Regions from separate parts of the Shewanella sp. 10B genome, predicted to be linked through region 1. Evidence: predicted binding sites of a transcription regulator. Region 1 holds the regulator's gene; the other holds the start of a gene.
What was found. Region 1 encodes sigma-54, which starts transcription at its own class of promoters, with help from an activator protein. Its sites were predicted from a motif close to GTTGGCACGNNNNTNGNNT; they were not measured.

Region 1 (8,993 bases):
TTTAACGGGCTATGGTTTTCAGCCGCCTAAAAAATAGTGCTAATTGACTTATTAAAATGGCGCCCTATGGCGCCATTTTTGTTGTTCGTTTTAGCAGGTTGAGTACTAGTGCATTAAATACAGGGTCGCTAATCCTAAGAAGGCAAACAGGCCAATCACATCGGTGACTGTGGTGAGCACCATGCCGCCCGCTAACGCAGGATCCACTTTTAAGCGCTTTAAGATCAGCGGAATACTGGCGCCAGCCAGTCCTGCGACAGTCATATTGATAAGCATTGCGCCGCCAATCAGGCTGGCAAGCGCCATATCGTCTTTCCAAACTAATACCGCGATAAACACCAAAATCGACCACATGAGGCCGTTCAAAAAGCCAATGGCGAGTTCTTTGCCAATCAGCCAGCGGGCGTTACTCTGGCCAATATGACCCAAGGCAATCCCACGGATCACCAGTGCTAAGGTTTGATTGCCCGCGACTCCGCCCATGCTAGGGACAATCGTCATTAAAATCGCAATCGTGGCGAATTGTTCGATTGTGCCTTCAAACATATTGCTGACAGAGGCTGCCAGCAGGGCGGCAAACAGGTTAATCGTCAACCAGAGCGAGCGTCGGAAAGTGCTTTTCACTACAGGGGCGAAGGTATCTTCATCATCGTCCATCCCCGCCATCCCCATCATGGAGTGCTCGGCGTCTTCACGGATAACATCCACCACGTCATCGATGGTGATACGCCCGAGTAACTTGCCCTCACTATCGACCACGGGGGCGGACACCCAGTCATGGCGCTCGAACAGCTGTGCTACTTCGCTGTCGGACATGCCCACGGGAATGCTCTCGATATCGGTATCGATAATGCTGCTGATATGAGTATTGGGATCGCAGGTGAGCAGATCCGCAAGTTTGACGCCGCCGAGTACGCGATCGTGCTTATCCACCACGTATAAGGTGTCAGTGGTGTCGGGCAGGTTGCCCCGTTGGCGCAAATAACGCAGCACCACATCGATATTCACATCGGGCCTTAAGGTCACAGTATCTGTGTTCATTAGGCTGCCCGCGGTTTCATCGGGGTAGGAGAGCGCTTGCTCGACCCGCTGGCGGTTTTGCAGGCTCATAGACTGTAATACTTGCTTATAGACCGTATCTGGCAAGCTTCGCAGGATATAAGCGAGATCGTCCGTATCCATACTGGCGGTCGCCTTGGCTACCCGCTCAGGGCTCATGGCGCGGATCAGTGGATCTTTTAACTCTTCACTGAGTTCATCGAGAATATCCCCGAGCTGGTCTTGATCGATAAGTTGCCACAGCACTTGCCGCGCTTTAGGGGGCGAGGACTCTAAAATCAATGCGATATCCGACGCCGCCATGTTTTGCAGCATTTGCCTGACATGCACAAACATACCGCTATTGAGGGCATGGCTCAGTTGGTCGAGACGTTGTTCGACTTGTAAGCTGTCTGAGGCTTCTACAGGCATGTTTCCTCCAAGATGGCGACGGTGGATAGGGACGTTTGGCTGTTGAGGGCTTAAGCCAAAGCGCAGCAGTATATTGTAATTGAGCGCACGGGAGGGCGTCGAGTCACAAATGTGTTTTACTGGTATAAGGTGCTGAAATCAAAACCAAACGGGGTGCTGAATAACGGCAGGAATCATCGAGAAGAGATATCGATACGATTAACAGGCTTCGTCGAACTTAGCGTCGATAAGCGCGCAAATGGCATTGAGCGCGGGCTCGGCATCTGGGCCTTCGGCAATCAGGGTAATGGTTTTACCCATGCCGGTTTCTAGCATAAGTAACCCTAAAACACTGGCGGCAGAGGCCTGTTTTTCACCTTGGATCAGCGTAATGCTGGCATCAAACTCTGAGGCCAACACCACGAGTTTAGTTGCTGCGCGGGCATGTAAGCCGAGTTTATTGCAGATGGTGACCTGGCGTTCAAGCTTTGGCATTTGTCAGTTCCCGATGGCGTGCATTGACTTGATGTTTACCGTTACTAAAGCGTTTAGCCAGTTGCTCGGCGATATAAACAGAGCGGTGTTGTCCGCCTGTGCAGCCAATGGCAATGGTCAGATAACTGCGGTTATTACGCTCGAGGTGGGGTAACCAGGTTTCGAGTAGGTTCTCAATCTGCCAAATAAACTTATTGACCAAGGGCTGGCGATTTAAAAACTCTGCCACAGGTTCATCTAAACCTGTGAGGGGGCGCAACTCGGGTTCCCAGTGGGGGTTGGGTAAAAAGCGCACATCAAACATAAAGTCGGCTTCGGTTGGCATACCATGCTTAAAACCGAAAGACTCGAAGTTGATCACCAGTTCCTTATCGACACTGCCAAGCAGGATTTGCCGTACTTGGTCGCTGAGTTCATAGATATTCAGATTCGAGGTATCTATGTAGTGATCCATCTGCTGTGACAGGGGCTCGAGCAACTTGCCTTCAAGCTTAATGGCTTCTTGCAGTGATACTCGGCTCTTAGATAAGGGATGTAAGCGCCGCGTCTCGCTGTAGCGCTTTAACAGTACTTTATCGCTGGAGTTTAAGAAGAAGCTGGTAAGTTCAGTGCCCTCTGGCAGGCTGGCGAGCTGTTTGACGAGTACCTTGTCTTGCTCCGGCAGGTTACGCACGTCAACACTGATGGCGACGAGATCGTTACTGCCCTTGAGCTGTTCGAGTAAGCTGCCAATCAGCGGCAAAGGAAGATTATCGACACAATAGTAGCCGAGATCTTCAAGCACTCTTAGTGCGACCGATTTGCCTGAGCCTGAGCGCCCTGACACTATGACCAGTTTCATCCAGTGATTACCTGATAGAGTTCCGTTTCATCATGCGTCTTGCGCAATTGCTTCAATATTTGCTTGTCGCTGAGCTTTTCAGCCATGCAGGACAAAGTGCTTAAGTGCTGTTGACATTGGTCAGCAGGCACTAGCAGCGCAAATAAAATGTCGACAGGTTGTTTATCGATAGCATCAAAGGCTATCGGCTCCTCACATTTCACCAATATGGCTATGGGTTGTGTTATATCGGTTAATCGACCATGTGGAATGGCGATGCCGTTACCTATACCTGTGCTCCCCATCTTTTCGCGCGCCACTAGGCTTTCGAAGATCTCTTGAGATGAGAGGGTGGGGTACTGGGCAGCGGCTAAGTCGCTGATAAGTTCCAGTACCTTTTTCTTACTGCCCGGAGTGGCGCAGGTCGTGCATTCCGGCCGCAGTATGGTACGAAGTTCCATTGCTAGTGTTTTGTTAACTTCTCTTTGTGTTTAATAACCTGACGATCAAGCTTGTCGATCAGGACGTCTATGGCAGCATACATATCTGCATGCTCTGAAGTCGCGAAGACTTCACCACCGGTGAGGTTGATTCTCGCTTCGGCAATTTGTTGCATTTTCTCAACATTGAGCACAACGTGCACATTATTGATCTGTTCGAAATGACGTTCAAGTTTTGAAAACTTTTCCTCAACATAAGCCCGTAACGATTCAGTAATCTCGATATGGTGTCCACTCAGGTTTATTTGCATATAAACGTCCTCCGATTTCCACTTTAGGCTATAAACTTTTACGCTGATTGGAAGGGGGAATAAGCATCGCCTCTCGGTACTTCGCAATGGTTCTGCGCGCAACGTTAATTCCCTGTTCTGCCAGAAGTTGCGCCATCTTGCTGTCGCTTAATGGTTTTTTCTGGTTTTCCGCTGCAACCAGTTTCTTAATGAAGGCTCTGATTGCCGTGGATGAGCACTCACCGCCATCATCAGTCCCGACGTGGCTTGAGAAGAAATATTTTAGTTCAAAAAGTCCCTTTGGGGTATGCATGTATTTTTGTGTGGTCACCCGTGAAATGGTGGACTCATGCATCTCTACCGCCTCGGCGATATCGTTTAGGACCATAGGTTTCATGGCTTCTTCACCGTATTCGAAGAAACCCTGTTGATATTGCACTATGCAGTTTGCCACCTTGAGCAGTGTTTCGTTACGGCTTTCAAGGCTTTTGATAAACCACTTGGCTTCTTGCAGATGCCCGCGGATAAATTGGCTATCGGCTTGGCTTTTGGTGCTGCGCGCCATGGCTGCATATTGCTGATTAACATTGATTTTTGGCATGCAGTCTGGATTTAACTCGACCACCCAGCGACCATTTTTCTTCGACACCGACACATCGGGGATGACATATTCTTCATCGACAGGGGTGATGAGCAAACCGGGGCGAGGGTTTAAGGTTTGGATGAGGGCAATGCTCTCGCGCAGATCATCTTCCTTAAGCTTGGTTTTACGCATCAACAACCTAAAGTCGCGGGCAGCGATCAGATCTAAATGATCTTTGATCAACATACGGGCGTTTTCGAGGTGTGGGGTATCCGGCGAAAAATGGGAGAGTTGGATAAGCAGACATTCGCTTAAATCCCTTGCGGCGACACCGACGGGATCGAAGTGTTGAATGCGCTTGAGTACGGCTTCGACTTCATCCAGCTCGATCTCAGGATTGCCCATGGCCTCGAGGATATCTTCAGTACTTTGAGTCAGATAACCTTGATCGTCGATGGCATCAATAATCGCGGTGGCAATAGCTAAATCGGTTTCAGAGAAGGGCGTGAGGTTTTTCTGCCATTCTAAATGTTCGTACAGGCCTTCACTGGTTTCCCCTTGGAAGGGCATGTCATCTTCACGGCTGGCGCCAGAACCTGAGTTTGGCGATGCGGTAAAGACTTCATCCCAAGTGGTGTCCATGGGTAGTTCTTCGGGCAGGGATTCTTTGGTCAACGACTCGGCAATGTCCACGGTGGAATTGTCTTGTTCCTGTGGCTGGGCTGTCGTTTCGCTAAAGTCGGTATCGGCGATATCTTGCTTACGTTCGGTAGGCGCGTCGAATTGCTCCTCTTCCAGCTCGAGAAGGGGATTAGAGTCTAAGGCTTGCTGGATCTCTTGCTGCAGTTCTAATGACGACAATTGCAACAGACGAATGGCCTGTTGAAGTTGTGGCGTCATGGTTAACTGTTGACCCAGTTTGAGCTGGAGTGACGCTTTCATGTTACCGCTGATCCCTACGTTATTATTTTGAATTTAGGCCGCTTGTTATCATATTGATGGCGCAGATAAGCCAAAATTCAAGGCTAATTGGCTCTGTTTAAGTAACTATAGCCTGAATTGTTCACCTAAGTACACAGCCCTAACTTGCTGATTGTCTAAGATCTCTGCGGGAGTTCCTTCGGCAATCAGGTTTCCGTGACTGACAATGTAGGCATGTTCACAGACGTCTAAAGTCTCGCGCACATTGTGGTCTGTGATCAATACCCCAAGGCCTCGGCTCTTGAGTTGTTCGATGATTTTCTTGATATCGATAACCGAAATCGGGTCGACACCGGCGAAGGGTTCATCGAGCAGAATAAACTTAGGATTGGCCGCTAAGGCGCGGGCAATTTCGACGCGGCGACGCTCACCGCCCGATAACGACATGCCTTGGCTATCGCGAATATGGGTGATATGGAACTCTTCGAGCAGATGTTCCAGCTCTTCTTCGCGTTGATCGCGATTGAGCTCTTTACGGGTTTGCAGTACCGCCATGATATTGTCGTGCACTGTCAGCTTGCGAAAGATACTGGCTTCCTGTGGCAGGTAACCAATGCCTTTGCGAGCGCGCAGGTGCATAGGATCGGCGGTTAAATCATCATCGTCGATAAAGATATGGCCTTTATCGCTTTTGACTAAGCCCACGACCATGTAAAAGGTGGTGGTTTTACCCGCACCGTTTGGGCCGAGTAGGCCGACGACTTGACCCGTTTTCACCGTCAGGCTGACATCTTTCACAACCTGACGACTCTTATAACTCTTAGCGAGATTCTGTGCTTTTAAGGTGATTTGGGTCATTTAGAATCCTGTTTTTTCACAGGTTTGTCCGCAGGCTGATTCTTGAGTTCTTCCTGATAGTTGTCAGGTTGAATAATGGTGATTACGCGATCATCACCGCTACCCGTGCTCTCAGCGATCAGTTTCTGCTGAATAATATCGTAACGGATGAGGTTACCCGTCACTTGGCTACCCGCTTGGTCTAGGGTCGCTGAGCCTGTTAAGGTCAGGGTGCGGGTCGCCATTTCATAGCGAATTTCTTTGGCGCTCGCCGACGCTGGGCGTCCATCGTCGAGAATTTGGCTGTAGGTCGCAGGGTTGCCCGTTGCCACTAAAATCTTGCTGTTTTCCCCTTCGGCAGAAAATGCACGTAGTTGATCCGCATGGATTTTAATCGAGCCTTGAGTGACTTCAACCGGACCGAAGAAAATGATCTGGTTATTTTTAATGTCCGCAGTTTGGCTGACGGCTTTAATTTTCACTTCTTGCTGTAAGTCACCGACCTTGGCGAAGGCACTCATGCTGGTGATTAGCATTAGGCCGGCAAGTAATATGTTATTTTGCTTCATAGGTTCCTACTACCTGACTGGTCAATTGCACTTCCTGCGCGTTAAGGTCGGCATAAAGGCCTTGCCCTTGAATATTAAAATCTTTCCCTGTGACGTAAATGATGCGGTCAGAGGTCATTATCATAGTGTTGAGATCGAGTTCTAAAAAACTGGTGGACAATGTCTGTATGGGTTCACCAGGGCTGATGGCATCGATAATAACATTATTTTCTAATACAACCTTGCCGGTATCTTTATTGAGTCGACCTTGGTCGGCTCGGATCTGCCATTTTGCTTTACCTTGGTCGGGATAGACAAGATAGACGGGCTGAGTAAAGTCGGTTTGGTTTTTCAGCTCATAGTGTTCCATGTGCTTTGCCGTGACGCGACTGTTAACTTGCCCTTGCTCATTAAACTCAATGCTGCGCAGATCTTCGATAATGTAATCGGGCCTGTCGCTGACGTTCAAGCTGTCATCCGTATCGCCACCGCGTTTTTGCTGCACTTGCCAATATAGCGCCAGCGCAGTACCAAAAAAGGCGATAATGGCGAGGGTCACACGACTCATATGCTCATCCCATGGGCGGAAGTGAACTTATTTTGGCTCAGTAAGAGCAGATCCGTGAGTTCCCTGAGTGCGCCATGCCCACCATTTAAGTGAGTCACAAAATGGGCGTGTTGACGGACATAGGGATGACCATCGGCAACGCAGACGGCAAGGCCGACCACATTCATCACCGGCAAGTCGACAATATCATCACCGATATAGGCGACTTCTTCTGGGGTGACATTGTAGAGCGACAGCAGCTCTTCATAGGGCACGAATTTATTATCCACGCCCTGATAAATATGCGTCACACCCAGCGCCGTCATGCGGTTTTCGACAATTTTAGACTGACGGCCAGTGATCACCGCCAGATTAAAACCACTGGTTAGTAACGAGCGCACACCATAACCATCGCGGGTGTGGAAGGCTTTGAGCTCTTCCCCTGAGTTACTCAAATAAATGCGGCCGTCGGAAAACACTCCGTCCACATCGCAGATCAGCAGTTTAATTTTTTGTGCCCTTTGCCAAACATCGTCGCTGATGGGGCCGTAAAAACCTTGCTGTGGCATTAAATCACTCCCGCTTTAACCATATCGAGCATATTGAGGGCTCCGACAGGATGATGTTCTTTATCTATCACTATCAGGCCGTTGATATTTTTGGAATCCATCACTTGCAGCGCCTGCGCCGCTAAGACGTTTTCAGTAATTGTGACACAGTTTCGCGTCATCACATCGGCGATAGGCGTGGTGCGCAGGTTGACTTGGGCATCGATAACGCGGCGCAGGTCGCCGTCGGTAAAGATACCCACGAGTTTGTTTTGCTCATCGATAACCGCGGTCATGCCAAGGCCTTTCTTGGAGATCTCATACAGGGCATCGGTGATGCAGATATCGTGTTTAACCAAAGGTAAGTCATCGCCGCTGTGCATCACGTTGCTGACTTTAAGCAGCAGCTTACGACCTAAGGCGCCGCCCGGATGGGACATGGCGAAATCTTCCCGGGTAAAGCCTTTGGCTTGCAGCAGCGCAATGGCGATGGCATCGCCCATGACTAAGGTTGCTGTGGTGCTTGAAGTTGGCGCCAGCCCAAGCGGACAGGCTTCCTCTGGCACCTCAATACATAAATGAATTTTAGATAGACGCGCCATGGTGGATTCTGGCTTGCCAGTCATGGCAATCACAGGGATGGCTTTTCGTTGGATGACTGGCATCAGAGCAAGGATTTCGCTCGACTCGCCCGAGTTTGAAATCGCAAGAATCACATCATTGTCCGAAAGCACGCCTAGATCACCATGGCTGGCTTCGCCAGGATGGACAAAAAACGCTGGGGTACCTGTGCTGGCGAGGGTGGCCGAGATTTTATTGCCAATGTGGCCAGATTTCCCCATTCCCATCACTATCACTTTGCCGGTGCAGTTGAGAATTAACTCGCAGGCTTGGGCAAATTCAACGGAATCGACATATTGATAAAGATTGTCGAGGGCCGATTTTTCAATATCGATGACTTTACAGCCCCACTGGCGCAATTGTGATTGGTCTACCATGTCTATCTCTCTTCTTGCATTGTCTTTGTCGCCCCGTTCTGGGATTGGAATAGCACAATTTGGTACGCGATAAAGATGATAAAATTAACGGCTTCTTACTCGGAGTAGCACTTTATTGTTCTGCCTTTGCCTATAGGGTTGACGGCAATAGGGCAGGATAACCTGTTTAGCGATTGAATGCCTTGAGCAAAATCATCGTCTTGGTTGTTTTAGCGCTGCCACTTTTATGGCTATGGCCGCCATGATAACCAGTTTGACATTCAATATGGCTTTTGAGTTAAGTTGTCTTGCCTAGTTCAGTGTGATTTCGCTTATCTTATTAGCCTTAACTAAACAAACTTGCTGATTTATCAACAAGGGTGAAAACATTAAGTAACACTTTAGCTTCACAGAGCGAAAACTTAGGGCGCATTCTCGCTGGAAATGAGGCAAATTGAAAGTATCGCAGGACGATAGTGTCGATTCTGTTGTAGGTTAAAGCGCAATTACGTACAATTTGCGGCTCTTCGATTGGTCT
Region 2 (8,993 bases), 640 kb from region 1:
TAGGACAAAGATACTCTGGAGTTATGGCTTTTAACAGTGCGCTAACACGCAATTTTTATTTGGCAATGGAATGAATTTGGCCTAGTCTTAAACTGCTCAGGAAACGTACTCCCTCAGTTAAGGAAAACGCCATGTACCTATCGAATGCAGACCGTTGGTCGTTATTGTGCAAAAAACAAATTGATATTATTGATAAATTATCTGCACAGTTTCCAGAACGAAAAGAACCGCTTAATGAGTTGACCCATGGTTGGCGGCATTTGCAACATCAAGTGCAGGCGGGGGATAGGCCGATAGTGCATGAGCTGACTAAGTAAGTCATTTAAAGTTCTGATACAAAATACAGATACAAAAAAGCCACTCACTGAGTGGCTTCATTGTTTTTTATGGTGCCGGCACCAAGAGTCGAACTCGGGACCTACTGATTACAAGTCAGTTGCTCTACCAACTGAGCTATGCCGGCGAATGGTGGTGCCCGAACCCGGAATCGAACCAGGGACACGAGGATTTTCAATCCTCTGCTCTACCGACTGAGCTATTCGGGCAACTAAACTAAGCGTTAGTTAACTACTTCAAACCGAGTGCTTAACACCCCATTCGTCCGAAGTGCGCGTATCATATAGTGCTCGCTTTCGCTGTGCAAGCCCTTTTAATTCGACTGACCAAGTATTAAACAAAAAGCGCCTTATTTAAGGCTTTATAGAGATACGAATGGTTCACTTGGCCGAACTATCAATGGGTTAATAGGATTTAGTTGTGGGATATATGAATAAAACGGCAGTGGATTACTGGCAATTTTAAAAATTTGCATCGCTAAGTATTAAGTTGCTAGTCAGTATTTTGCTTATTACTTGTTTATATGGCGATATGACCATGAAGGGGGCTTGGTAACAACCGGAACTGTCGTGAGTCGGCTAGCAGCAACTTGCATTAAACATTGAGTGGGCTCTAGCTAACTCAAATCCCAGATACAAAAAAGCCACTCACTGAGTGGCTTTTTTGTTTTTTATGGTGCCGGCACCAAGAGTCGAACTCGGGACCTACTGATTACAAGTCAGTTGCTCTACCAACTGAGCTATGCCGGCGAATGGTGGTGCCCGAACCCGGAATCGAACCAGGGACACGAGGATTTTCAATCCTCTGCTCTACCGACTGAGCTATTCGGGCAACTAAACTAAGCGTTAGTTGACTACTTTAAACTGACAACTTAATGCTGCCTCGTTCTAAGTGCGGCTATATTAGCGAGGGTGTTTATCCTCTGCAAGCGCTTTTTCCTGATAAATGATGTGTTCGACTGTTTAATGTGCACTTTGGCTGTTTTTTATCTATAAACCCGTTGGAATAGGGCTTATTTGATGCCGTAAAGTTGTTTTCCCTGTCGCGTGAGTGACCCGTTTAAGCCCCAGAATCAGCGTTAACACCATAATAGCGTTAATCTTTCTGAATTTTAGAAAGATATGAGCGATTTTTACTGATTTTAGTTTTTAATTTTCGTTTTATGATAATGACTATTATTTGATTGTGCGACTTAAGTGCATAGGTGTGGAGTAGCTATATGCTTAGAAATACTAAGTTGAATTATGGACTTATTGCTATTGCCAGCCATTGGTTGAGTGCGGTTGTGGTGATTGGACTCTTTGCTGTCGGTGTGTGGATGGTGGAATTGACCTACTACAGTGCATGGTACAAAACGGCGCCACATTGGCATAAAAGCGTTGGGATTTTGCTGCTGGTGGTAACGCTGTTTCGTTTAGTTTGGCGTTTGGTTAATCCAAAGCCTGCTCCTGAGCAAAATCACCAGACATGGGAAAAGATTAGCGCCCACATTGCCCATGGCGCGATTTACCTCTTATTACTGGTGATTATGGCCGCTGGTATTTTGATTTCGACGGCAGAGGGTCGTGGAATTATGGTGTTTGACTGGTTTGAGTTACCCGGCCTAACGCCGCTGATTGAAAATCAGGCTGATATCGCGGGGGATATTCACCAATACGCCGCCTACAGCTTGATTGCTCTGGTTTTACTGCATGCGTTAGGGGCGTTAAAGCACCATTTTATCGATAAAGATTCAACACTACTCAAGATGATTAAATTTAACCGAGGATAATATAATGAAAAAACAACTATTAGCTGCTTTGATTGGTGGGTCTTTACTGGCTCCTATGGCTGCATCAGCTGCCGATTATGTGATTGACCGCGAAGGCGCTCATGCCTCTATTACCTTTAAAGTAAGCCACTTAGGTTATAGCTATGTCGTAGGTCGTTTTAATGATTTCAGCGGTGATTTCAGCTACGACGCTAAAAATCCAACGGCAGCTAAAGTGAATGTTAAAGTGAACACCTTAAGCGTGGACTCTAACCATGCTGAGCGTGATAAACACATCCGTAGTGCTGACTTTTTAAATACGGCTAAATTTGCTGAAGCGACTTTCGTTTCTACCTCGGTTGAAGATAAAGGCAATGGTGATATGGTTATCACAGGTAACTTCACGCTAAACGGTGTGACTAAACCGTTGGCAATCCAAGCGCATGCTGTGGGTGAAGGTCAAGATCCTTGGGGCGGATACCGTGCAGGCTTTACCGGTACGACCACGTTTGCGATGAAAGATTACGGTATCAAGATGGACTTAGGCCCAGCGTCTGCCAATGTTGAGTTAGATTTAGTGGTAGAAGGTGTGCGCAAGTAACCTTAAGGTTACTGAGCTGCATTTATCAGCGAATAAAAAAGCGCCCATGGGCGCTTTTTTGCTTTCTATAGATAGGCGCTTAGGCTTATTCCTGACCCTTTTCAGGCACAAAGCCTTCAATTTCAACGTCTTTTCCTTCAAAGAGGAAAGAGGTCATTTGTTCTTCTAAAAACTTACGATCATCAACATTCATCATGTTGAGTTTCTTTTCGTTAATCAGCATGGTCTGCTTTTTCTGCCATAGGCCCCAAGCTTCTTTACTGATGTTATCAAAAATGCGTTTACCTAAATCACCTGGATACAGTTGAAAGTCTAGGCCGTCGGCTTCTTTGTTTAAATATACGCAATTGACTGTACGCGCCATGATTATTCCTTACTGACTGTCGAGGTTGCTAGCATTAGCTACGAGTGATCCCAAATTGGCTAACACGCGCTCGGTTGCGGCGGCGAGTCCCACTTTGGAAGGTTGATTGATGTTATACCAGAGAGACTGGTTTTGTTCCATGACTGCGCCCACGCTCTGCATACCCGAGATTTGCTTGTTGTAGCCATTCGCCTGGCTATCTAAATTCAGTAGCATGGGCTGAATATCTAAATGGAAATGGCTAAAGGTATGTCTAAAACCGATTAATGGTTCGAGTTGCGCGGCGTGATAACCTTGGGCTTCAAGCTCTGCATTGAGTGCGGCTTGAGTACTAAACTCGGGGAAGCACCATAGTCCACCCCAAATGCCAGCAGGCGGGCGCTTAGCCAAGAAGACTTGGTTATCTTTAAGTAAAACCAACATCCAAGCGGCTTTCTCTGGGATAGTTTTCTTCGGTTTTTTACCCGGAAAATCGGTCTGCCTGCCCATAAGTTGGGCCTTGCAATCGACAGCTACAGGGCAAGCGGCACAATTGGGTTTGCTGCGAGTACAAATACTGGCACCAATATCCATCATGGCTTGGTTATATTTTTGAATATCCTGCTCAGGCGTTAACTGCTCGGTTAATTGCCAGAGTTGTTCTTCCACAGGTTTTTGACCGGGCCAGCCCGCAATCGCGCCATGTCTTGCTAATACGCGCTTAACATTACCATCGAGGATCGGATGATGTTGCCCAAGTGATAGGGATAACACAGCACCTGCTGTCGAGCGACCAATACCTGGCAGCGCTAACACTTGTTCAAAGTCTGTTGGAAATTGCCCCTGATACAAATCGCGAACCATCTTAGCGGCTTTATGCAGATTGCGAGCTCTGGCGTAATAACCAAGGCCAGTCCAATGATGCAGTACTTCATCATCCGGCGCGTTAGCGAGGGCTAACACATCGGGGAAACGTGCCATAAAACGCTGGTAATAGGGGATAACAGTCGCCACTTGAGTTTGTTGCAGCATAATCTCTGAAACCCATACGCGATATGGGGTTTTATCTTGCTGCCAAGGGAGGGTTTTACGACCGTGGTTGTCGTACCAATTAACGATACGTGTAGCAAAGGAGGCTGTAGATTTCATCGGCGCAGTGTAGCGGGAGATTGGTTGGCAAACAAGTAACACTCCATCGAAAAATCGGCCTAGATTCGCTCTCTAGGATAATCTTGTTATACTTCGCCTCCATTAGTGCTTGCACTGTAAGTTGAACTTTGGATAATGCCCTTCTTTTTAGATGGTGTTGTCCACGAGACGAGGCAAAAATGAGCGAAGTCACTACCGCTGAATTTAATGAAGAAGGCAAGTATCTGCGTAAGATCAGAAGCTTTGTCCTAAGAGAAGGTCGTTTGACTAAAGGTCAAGCGCAAGCCATTGAGACTCAGTGGCCAACAATGGGCTTAGATTACACCCCTACACCATTAAACCTGACCGAAGTCTTTGGTCGCGAAGCCGATACCGTACTGGAAATTGGTTTCGGTATGGGCGCTTCTTTAGTACAAATGGCACAAGAAGCTCCTGAGCAGAACTTTATCGGTATTGAAGTCCATAAGCCTGGCGTTGGTTCATGCTTAAGTGACGCAGCCGCCGCTGGCGTGACTAACCTTCGCGTGTATCACCATGATGCAATGGAAGTATTAGAACATGCAATCGCCGATGGCAGCCTTGCGCGGGTGCAATTGTTCTTCCCCGATCCTTGGCATAAAAAGCGCCACCACAAGCGTCGCATCGTGCAGGCGGAGTTTGCTGAGCTTATCCGTCGTAAACTGAAAATTGGCGGCGTGTTCCATATGGCAACCGACTGGGAAAACTACAGCGAGCATATGCTGGAAGTCATGAATGCGGCCAATGGTTACAAAAACCAATCCGCCGATGGTACCGTGGTGCCGCGCCCAGATCATCGTCCACTGACTAAATTTGAAGCTCGCGGTCATCGCCTCGGCCATGGCGTGTGGGATCTGATGTTTGAGCGTATCGCTTAACATCTTTTATTGATTTTATTTTTTAACACAACGGGGAAAATCACTATGGCAAAGAATCGTAGCCGTCGTTTACGTAAGAAAATGCGCGTTGATGAATTCCAAGAGTTAGGTTTTGACATTACTTGGACCTTCGATGCATCTGTCTCTGAAGCCGATATTGATGCAACAGTCGATAAGTTTATCGATGAAGTCATTGAAGCCCGTAAGTTAGGTTTCCACGGCGGTGGTCATATCGAGTGGGAAGGTATTATTGCTACCCAAACTATCGGTAAGTGCACCGAGGAAGATGTTGCTGCAGTGAAGGCATTCTGGGCGGGTCAAAAAGTGACTCAACTCGAAGTTAGCGATCTGTACGATATCTGGTGGAGTTAATGCCAGAACAGGCGTTATTAGAGGAAGTGGTCGACAAAGTTCGACCCTTGCTCGGCCAAGGAAAGGTTGCTAATTATATCCCTGCGCTCGCCAATGTTGATGCTGGTAAATTGGGCATCGCCGTGACCACAATCGACGGTGAAACCATAGGCGCGGGCGATTACCTTGAGCCATTTTCAATTCAAAGTATTTCTAAAGTTTTCAGCTTAACCTTAGCGCTAACTTTATATGAAGAAACCGAAATTTGGAGCCGCGTCGGCAAAGAACCCTCGGGACACTCCTTCAATTCATTAGTCCAAGTTGAACTCGAGCGGGGAAAACCTCGCAATCCCTTTATTAATGCTGGCGCGTTAGTCATCGCCGACTTATTACAGAGCCGTTTAGGGGCACCTAAGCATCGGATGTTGGAATTGGTCAGGGCGCTGAGCCAAAACGATAAAGTCTGTTTCGATAAGCAAGTCGCGGATTCTGAATATCAGCACAGTGCACGTAATGCGGCCATCGCTTATCTAATGAAATCCTTCGGCAATTTTCAAGGCGATGTCGATACAGTGCTGCGCACTTATTTTCATTATTGCGCCTTAAAAATGAATTGCGCCGACCTCTCACGGGCGATGTTGTATTTAGCCAACCGCGGTAAAACCTTAGACGGCACTGAGCTTATTTCGCAGGTACAGACGCGGCAGTTAAATGCCCTGTTAGCAACCTCTGGCTTGTACGACGGTGCCGGTGAGTTTGCCTATCGTGTTGGTATGCCGGGTAAAAGCGGTGTCGGTGGCGGCATTATTGCGGTGATCCCTGGAGAACTCTCGGTCTGCGTTTGGTCTCCCGAATTAGACAATCAAGGTAACTCCCTCGCGGGGACGGCTATGCTTGAGCATCTTAGCCAGCGTCTCGGACGTTCAATCTTCTGATTTAACTCTTTTATTAGCACTGTTAGGCTAACTATTAGTGAAATTCACTAATCTGCTATCGGTGCTAATTTTTATAACTCCTTACTAATCATGTTGTTATAAAGTTGGCATGTCTTCTGCTATTCGTCTTTTAGCATGTTAGCTTAGTCGAATCCCTCAGATTAAAGGATGAACAACAATGAAGATAAATACGCTATTAACTGGAGTGGCATTATCGGGCGTTATTTTAGGCGCTTCTGGCTTGCAATCAGCACAAGCGAAAACTGAGCCACAAATTGATGAGCGCTGTGAGGTTTCCCTTAATTATGATGTGAGAGTCGAGCCTAAAAAATTAGTGATGAGCGAGAAGGGCGCCGAGAAGTATCGCATCGAGGTCGACAAGTTATACGTTGAAGGCAAGCAGGTAACCTTAACCGACAAACAGAAGAAACTGGTGAGCCAATATGCCGATGAGGTGTCGACTCAGGTTCCTGAAGTCATTGAATTAGTGAATGAAGCGGTTGCACTGGCCTCTCAAGCTGTGAGTATGGCATTAACGCCACTGATGGGTGATGCCGCAGGCGCAAAGTTTGATGAGATGATGGCGGGCGTGCAGAAGCGTGTCGATACCGTAGCCTACAAACAGGGCGATAGTTTTTACCTTGGCGCGACCGAAGAGTCGATGCAAAACACCTTTAACGATGAATTTGAACGGGAAATGGAGCAAATCGTACAAAACTCCATTGGCACTCTGATGATGAATATCGGCGGTCAAATTCTTGCGGGCGACGGTGAATCCTTCGAAGCCAAGATGGACGCATTCTCACAAAAAATGGACAGATTAGGCGATGATATTGAGCAGCAAATTGAGTCCCAGTCTAAGGGGATTGAAGCGAAAGCCGACCGTTTATGTGACCGTTTTGAAAATCTGCTCGTGCTTGAAAATCAACTGCGTAAAGAAGTGCCAGAGTTAGCACCCTATGTGTTGACGCAAAACACGCACCGTGAATTACGTGAATAGTGCTTGCAAGGGTAGTTAAGGTCTAAATGGGTTTGAACCAGGTAAAGCCGACCTAACTGACACTATCAATGCCGTGATATAAATGATAAAGCCCCAGTACGTTAAGTATCTGGGGCTTTTTCTTGATTCATTTTAGCCAAGCCGATTGATATTAATCTGATTGCTTGCAGCTATTTACTATGGAATATTACATTCTAAAGACTAATGTTTGGTATACTCTTAAAATATAATGAAAAGCTGGCAATTCAGTCAGATAGAACACTCTACTTTAGCGGACTTTTTCGGGCTAAATCTCTACAACTAACCCAATTGCTGTGAGATATTAAGGCATTGAGGGATGCTTTGAGGCATTTGTGCTGCATTCCTATGCTATTCCGAAAGTTAATATCACTGTCGAAACTGCTTAAGGCGACTTTCCATGTTAGAACTGTTAGAACCTATTGCGATTTTTACTCATGTGGCCAGAGCTGGTAGTTTTAGTGCCGCCGCAAGAAGGCTTGGGATCTCTAAATCTAAGGTCAGTACGCAGGTCGCCGATCTCGAGCATAGACTCGGTGTTCAACTGATCCAGCGTACCACTCGAAGCTTAAGTCTGACTGAAGCTGGACATTTGTTATATCTGCAAGGTGAAGAGTTGCTCCGCGATGCCGAACAGGCCATTGCTAGCGTGCATAACTTAAACGATGCCACCCGCGGCGTATTAAAGGTGGGGATTTCCCAGTCCTTTGGCGCTATGCATATCATTCCCGCACTGCCATCATTTATGGCCAAACACCCTGAGCTCGAGCTGCAAGTCAGCTTATTAGATCATAAGGTCGATGTGGTCAGCGAAGGTTTAGACCTATTGTTGACTATGTCTGAGCAGCTTCCTCTCGGTATGGTGGCGCGTCCTTTGATGAAGTGTCAGTTCCTCCTCGTTGCCTCCCCTGATTACATTGCGAAACATGGTGAACCGTCGCGCCCTGAACAATTGGTCGACCATAACTGCTTGGTCTATCAAGGTGAGTGGCATGAGCACAGCATGTGGCAGTTTAAAAAGGGCGATGATTACTGTGAGATAGGTGTCTCTGGTAACTTTAGAGTGGATAACGCTCCAGCATTAAAATCAGCTGCGATCAGTGGCTTAGGGGTTGTATATCTGGCCAGTTACTTGATGGAAGATGAAATCGCTAAGGGCACCTTAGTGCCGCTGCTGAGGGATTGGCAACTGACTCATCATTTACCGCTACAGGCCGTTTACCCACGCCGTAAACACTTAGCGCCTAAGGTGAGTGCTTTCATTGAGTTTATTAAAGATCACATTGGTAACCCGCCTTATTGGGACATTCCCTATGCAGAACTCTTCAGTGAACGTCAGTAATTTTGGAAACATTGTTCTTAAAATGCGTTTAATGCATTTTTAGGGAGTTTGATGGTTTTAAAATTCATTTAAAATCAATCAGCTGAGTCGTGACTGGCTTGTATTTTAGTTTGGTTTTTTAGGGTTATCTAAAACAGCTTTTTAGTAGGTGTATTGAAGTCTGTTCTTAAATGAATACAATGGTTGCCAGATGATTCGGAATGACCTGAGTCCTACACTTATACTGGAAATGACCCCTTTTGGTATTAGCGTACAGGTTGGCAGCAATGCAG

Region 2: M0415_RS07800 (YggN family protein) is a predicted target of sigma-54. The motif match lies at 6,465-6,483, and genes of this name have one in related genera.

What each region holds. Positions count from the first base shown of each region.
Region 1 covers NZ_JAMDJO010000002.1:724,947-733,939, reverse strand. The annotation lists gene M0415_RS10830 (molybdate ABC transporter substrate-binding protein) at 1-37, shown strand, start outside; gene mgtE (magnesium transporter) at 106-1,470, opposite strand; gene M0415_RS10820 (HPr family phosphocarrier protein) at 1,669-1,944, opposite strand; gene rapZ (RNase adapter RapZ) at 1,931-2,785, opposite strand; gene ptsN (PTS IIA-like nitrogen regulatory protein PtsN) at 2,782-3,225, opposite strand; gene hpf (ribosome hibernation promoting factor) at 3,228-3,515, opposite strand; gene M0415_RS10800 (RNA polymerase factor sigma-54) at 3,544-5,019, opposite strand; gene lptB (LPS export ABC transporter ATP-binding protein) at 5,125-5,856, opposite strand; gene lptA (lipopolysaccharide transport periplasmic protein LptA) at 5,853-6,404, opposite strand; gene lptC (LPS export ABC transporter periplasmic protein LptC) at 6,391-6,951, opposite strand; gene kdsC (3-deoxy-manno-octulosonate-8-phosphatase KdsC) at 6,948-7,499, opposite strand; gene M0415_RS10775 (KpsF/GutQ family sugar-phosphate isomerase) at 7,499-8,476, opposite strand.
Region 2 covers NZ_JAMDJO010000002.1:82,142-91,134, reverse strand. The annotation lists gene M0415_RS07860 (hypothetical protein) at 132-317, shown strand; tRNA gene M0415_RS07855 (tRNA-Thr) at 388-463, opposite strand; tRNA gene M0415_RS07850 (tRNA-Phe) at 470-545, opposite strand; tRNA gene M0415_RS07845 (tRNA-Thr) at 1,010-1,085, opposite strand; tRNA gene M0415_RS07840 (tRNA-Phe) at 1,092-1,167, opposite strand; gene M0415_RS07835 (cytochrome b) at 1,556-2,107, shown strand; gene M0415_RS07830 (YceI family protein) at 2,112-2,687, shown strand; gene M0415_RS07825 (oxidative damage protection protein) at 2,773-3,051, opposite strand; gene mutY (A/G-specific adenine glycosylase) at 3,061-4,179, opposite strand; gene trmB (tRNA (guanosine(46)-N7)-methyltransferase TrmB) at 4,359-5,075, shown strand; gene M0415_RS07810 (YggL family protein) at 5,121-5,447, shown strand; gene glsB (glutaminase B) at 5,447-6,361, shown strand; gene M0415_RS07800 (YggN family protein) at 6,540-7,361, shown strand; gene M0415_RS07795 (LysR family transcriptional regulator) at 7,780-8,721, shown strand.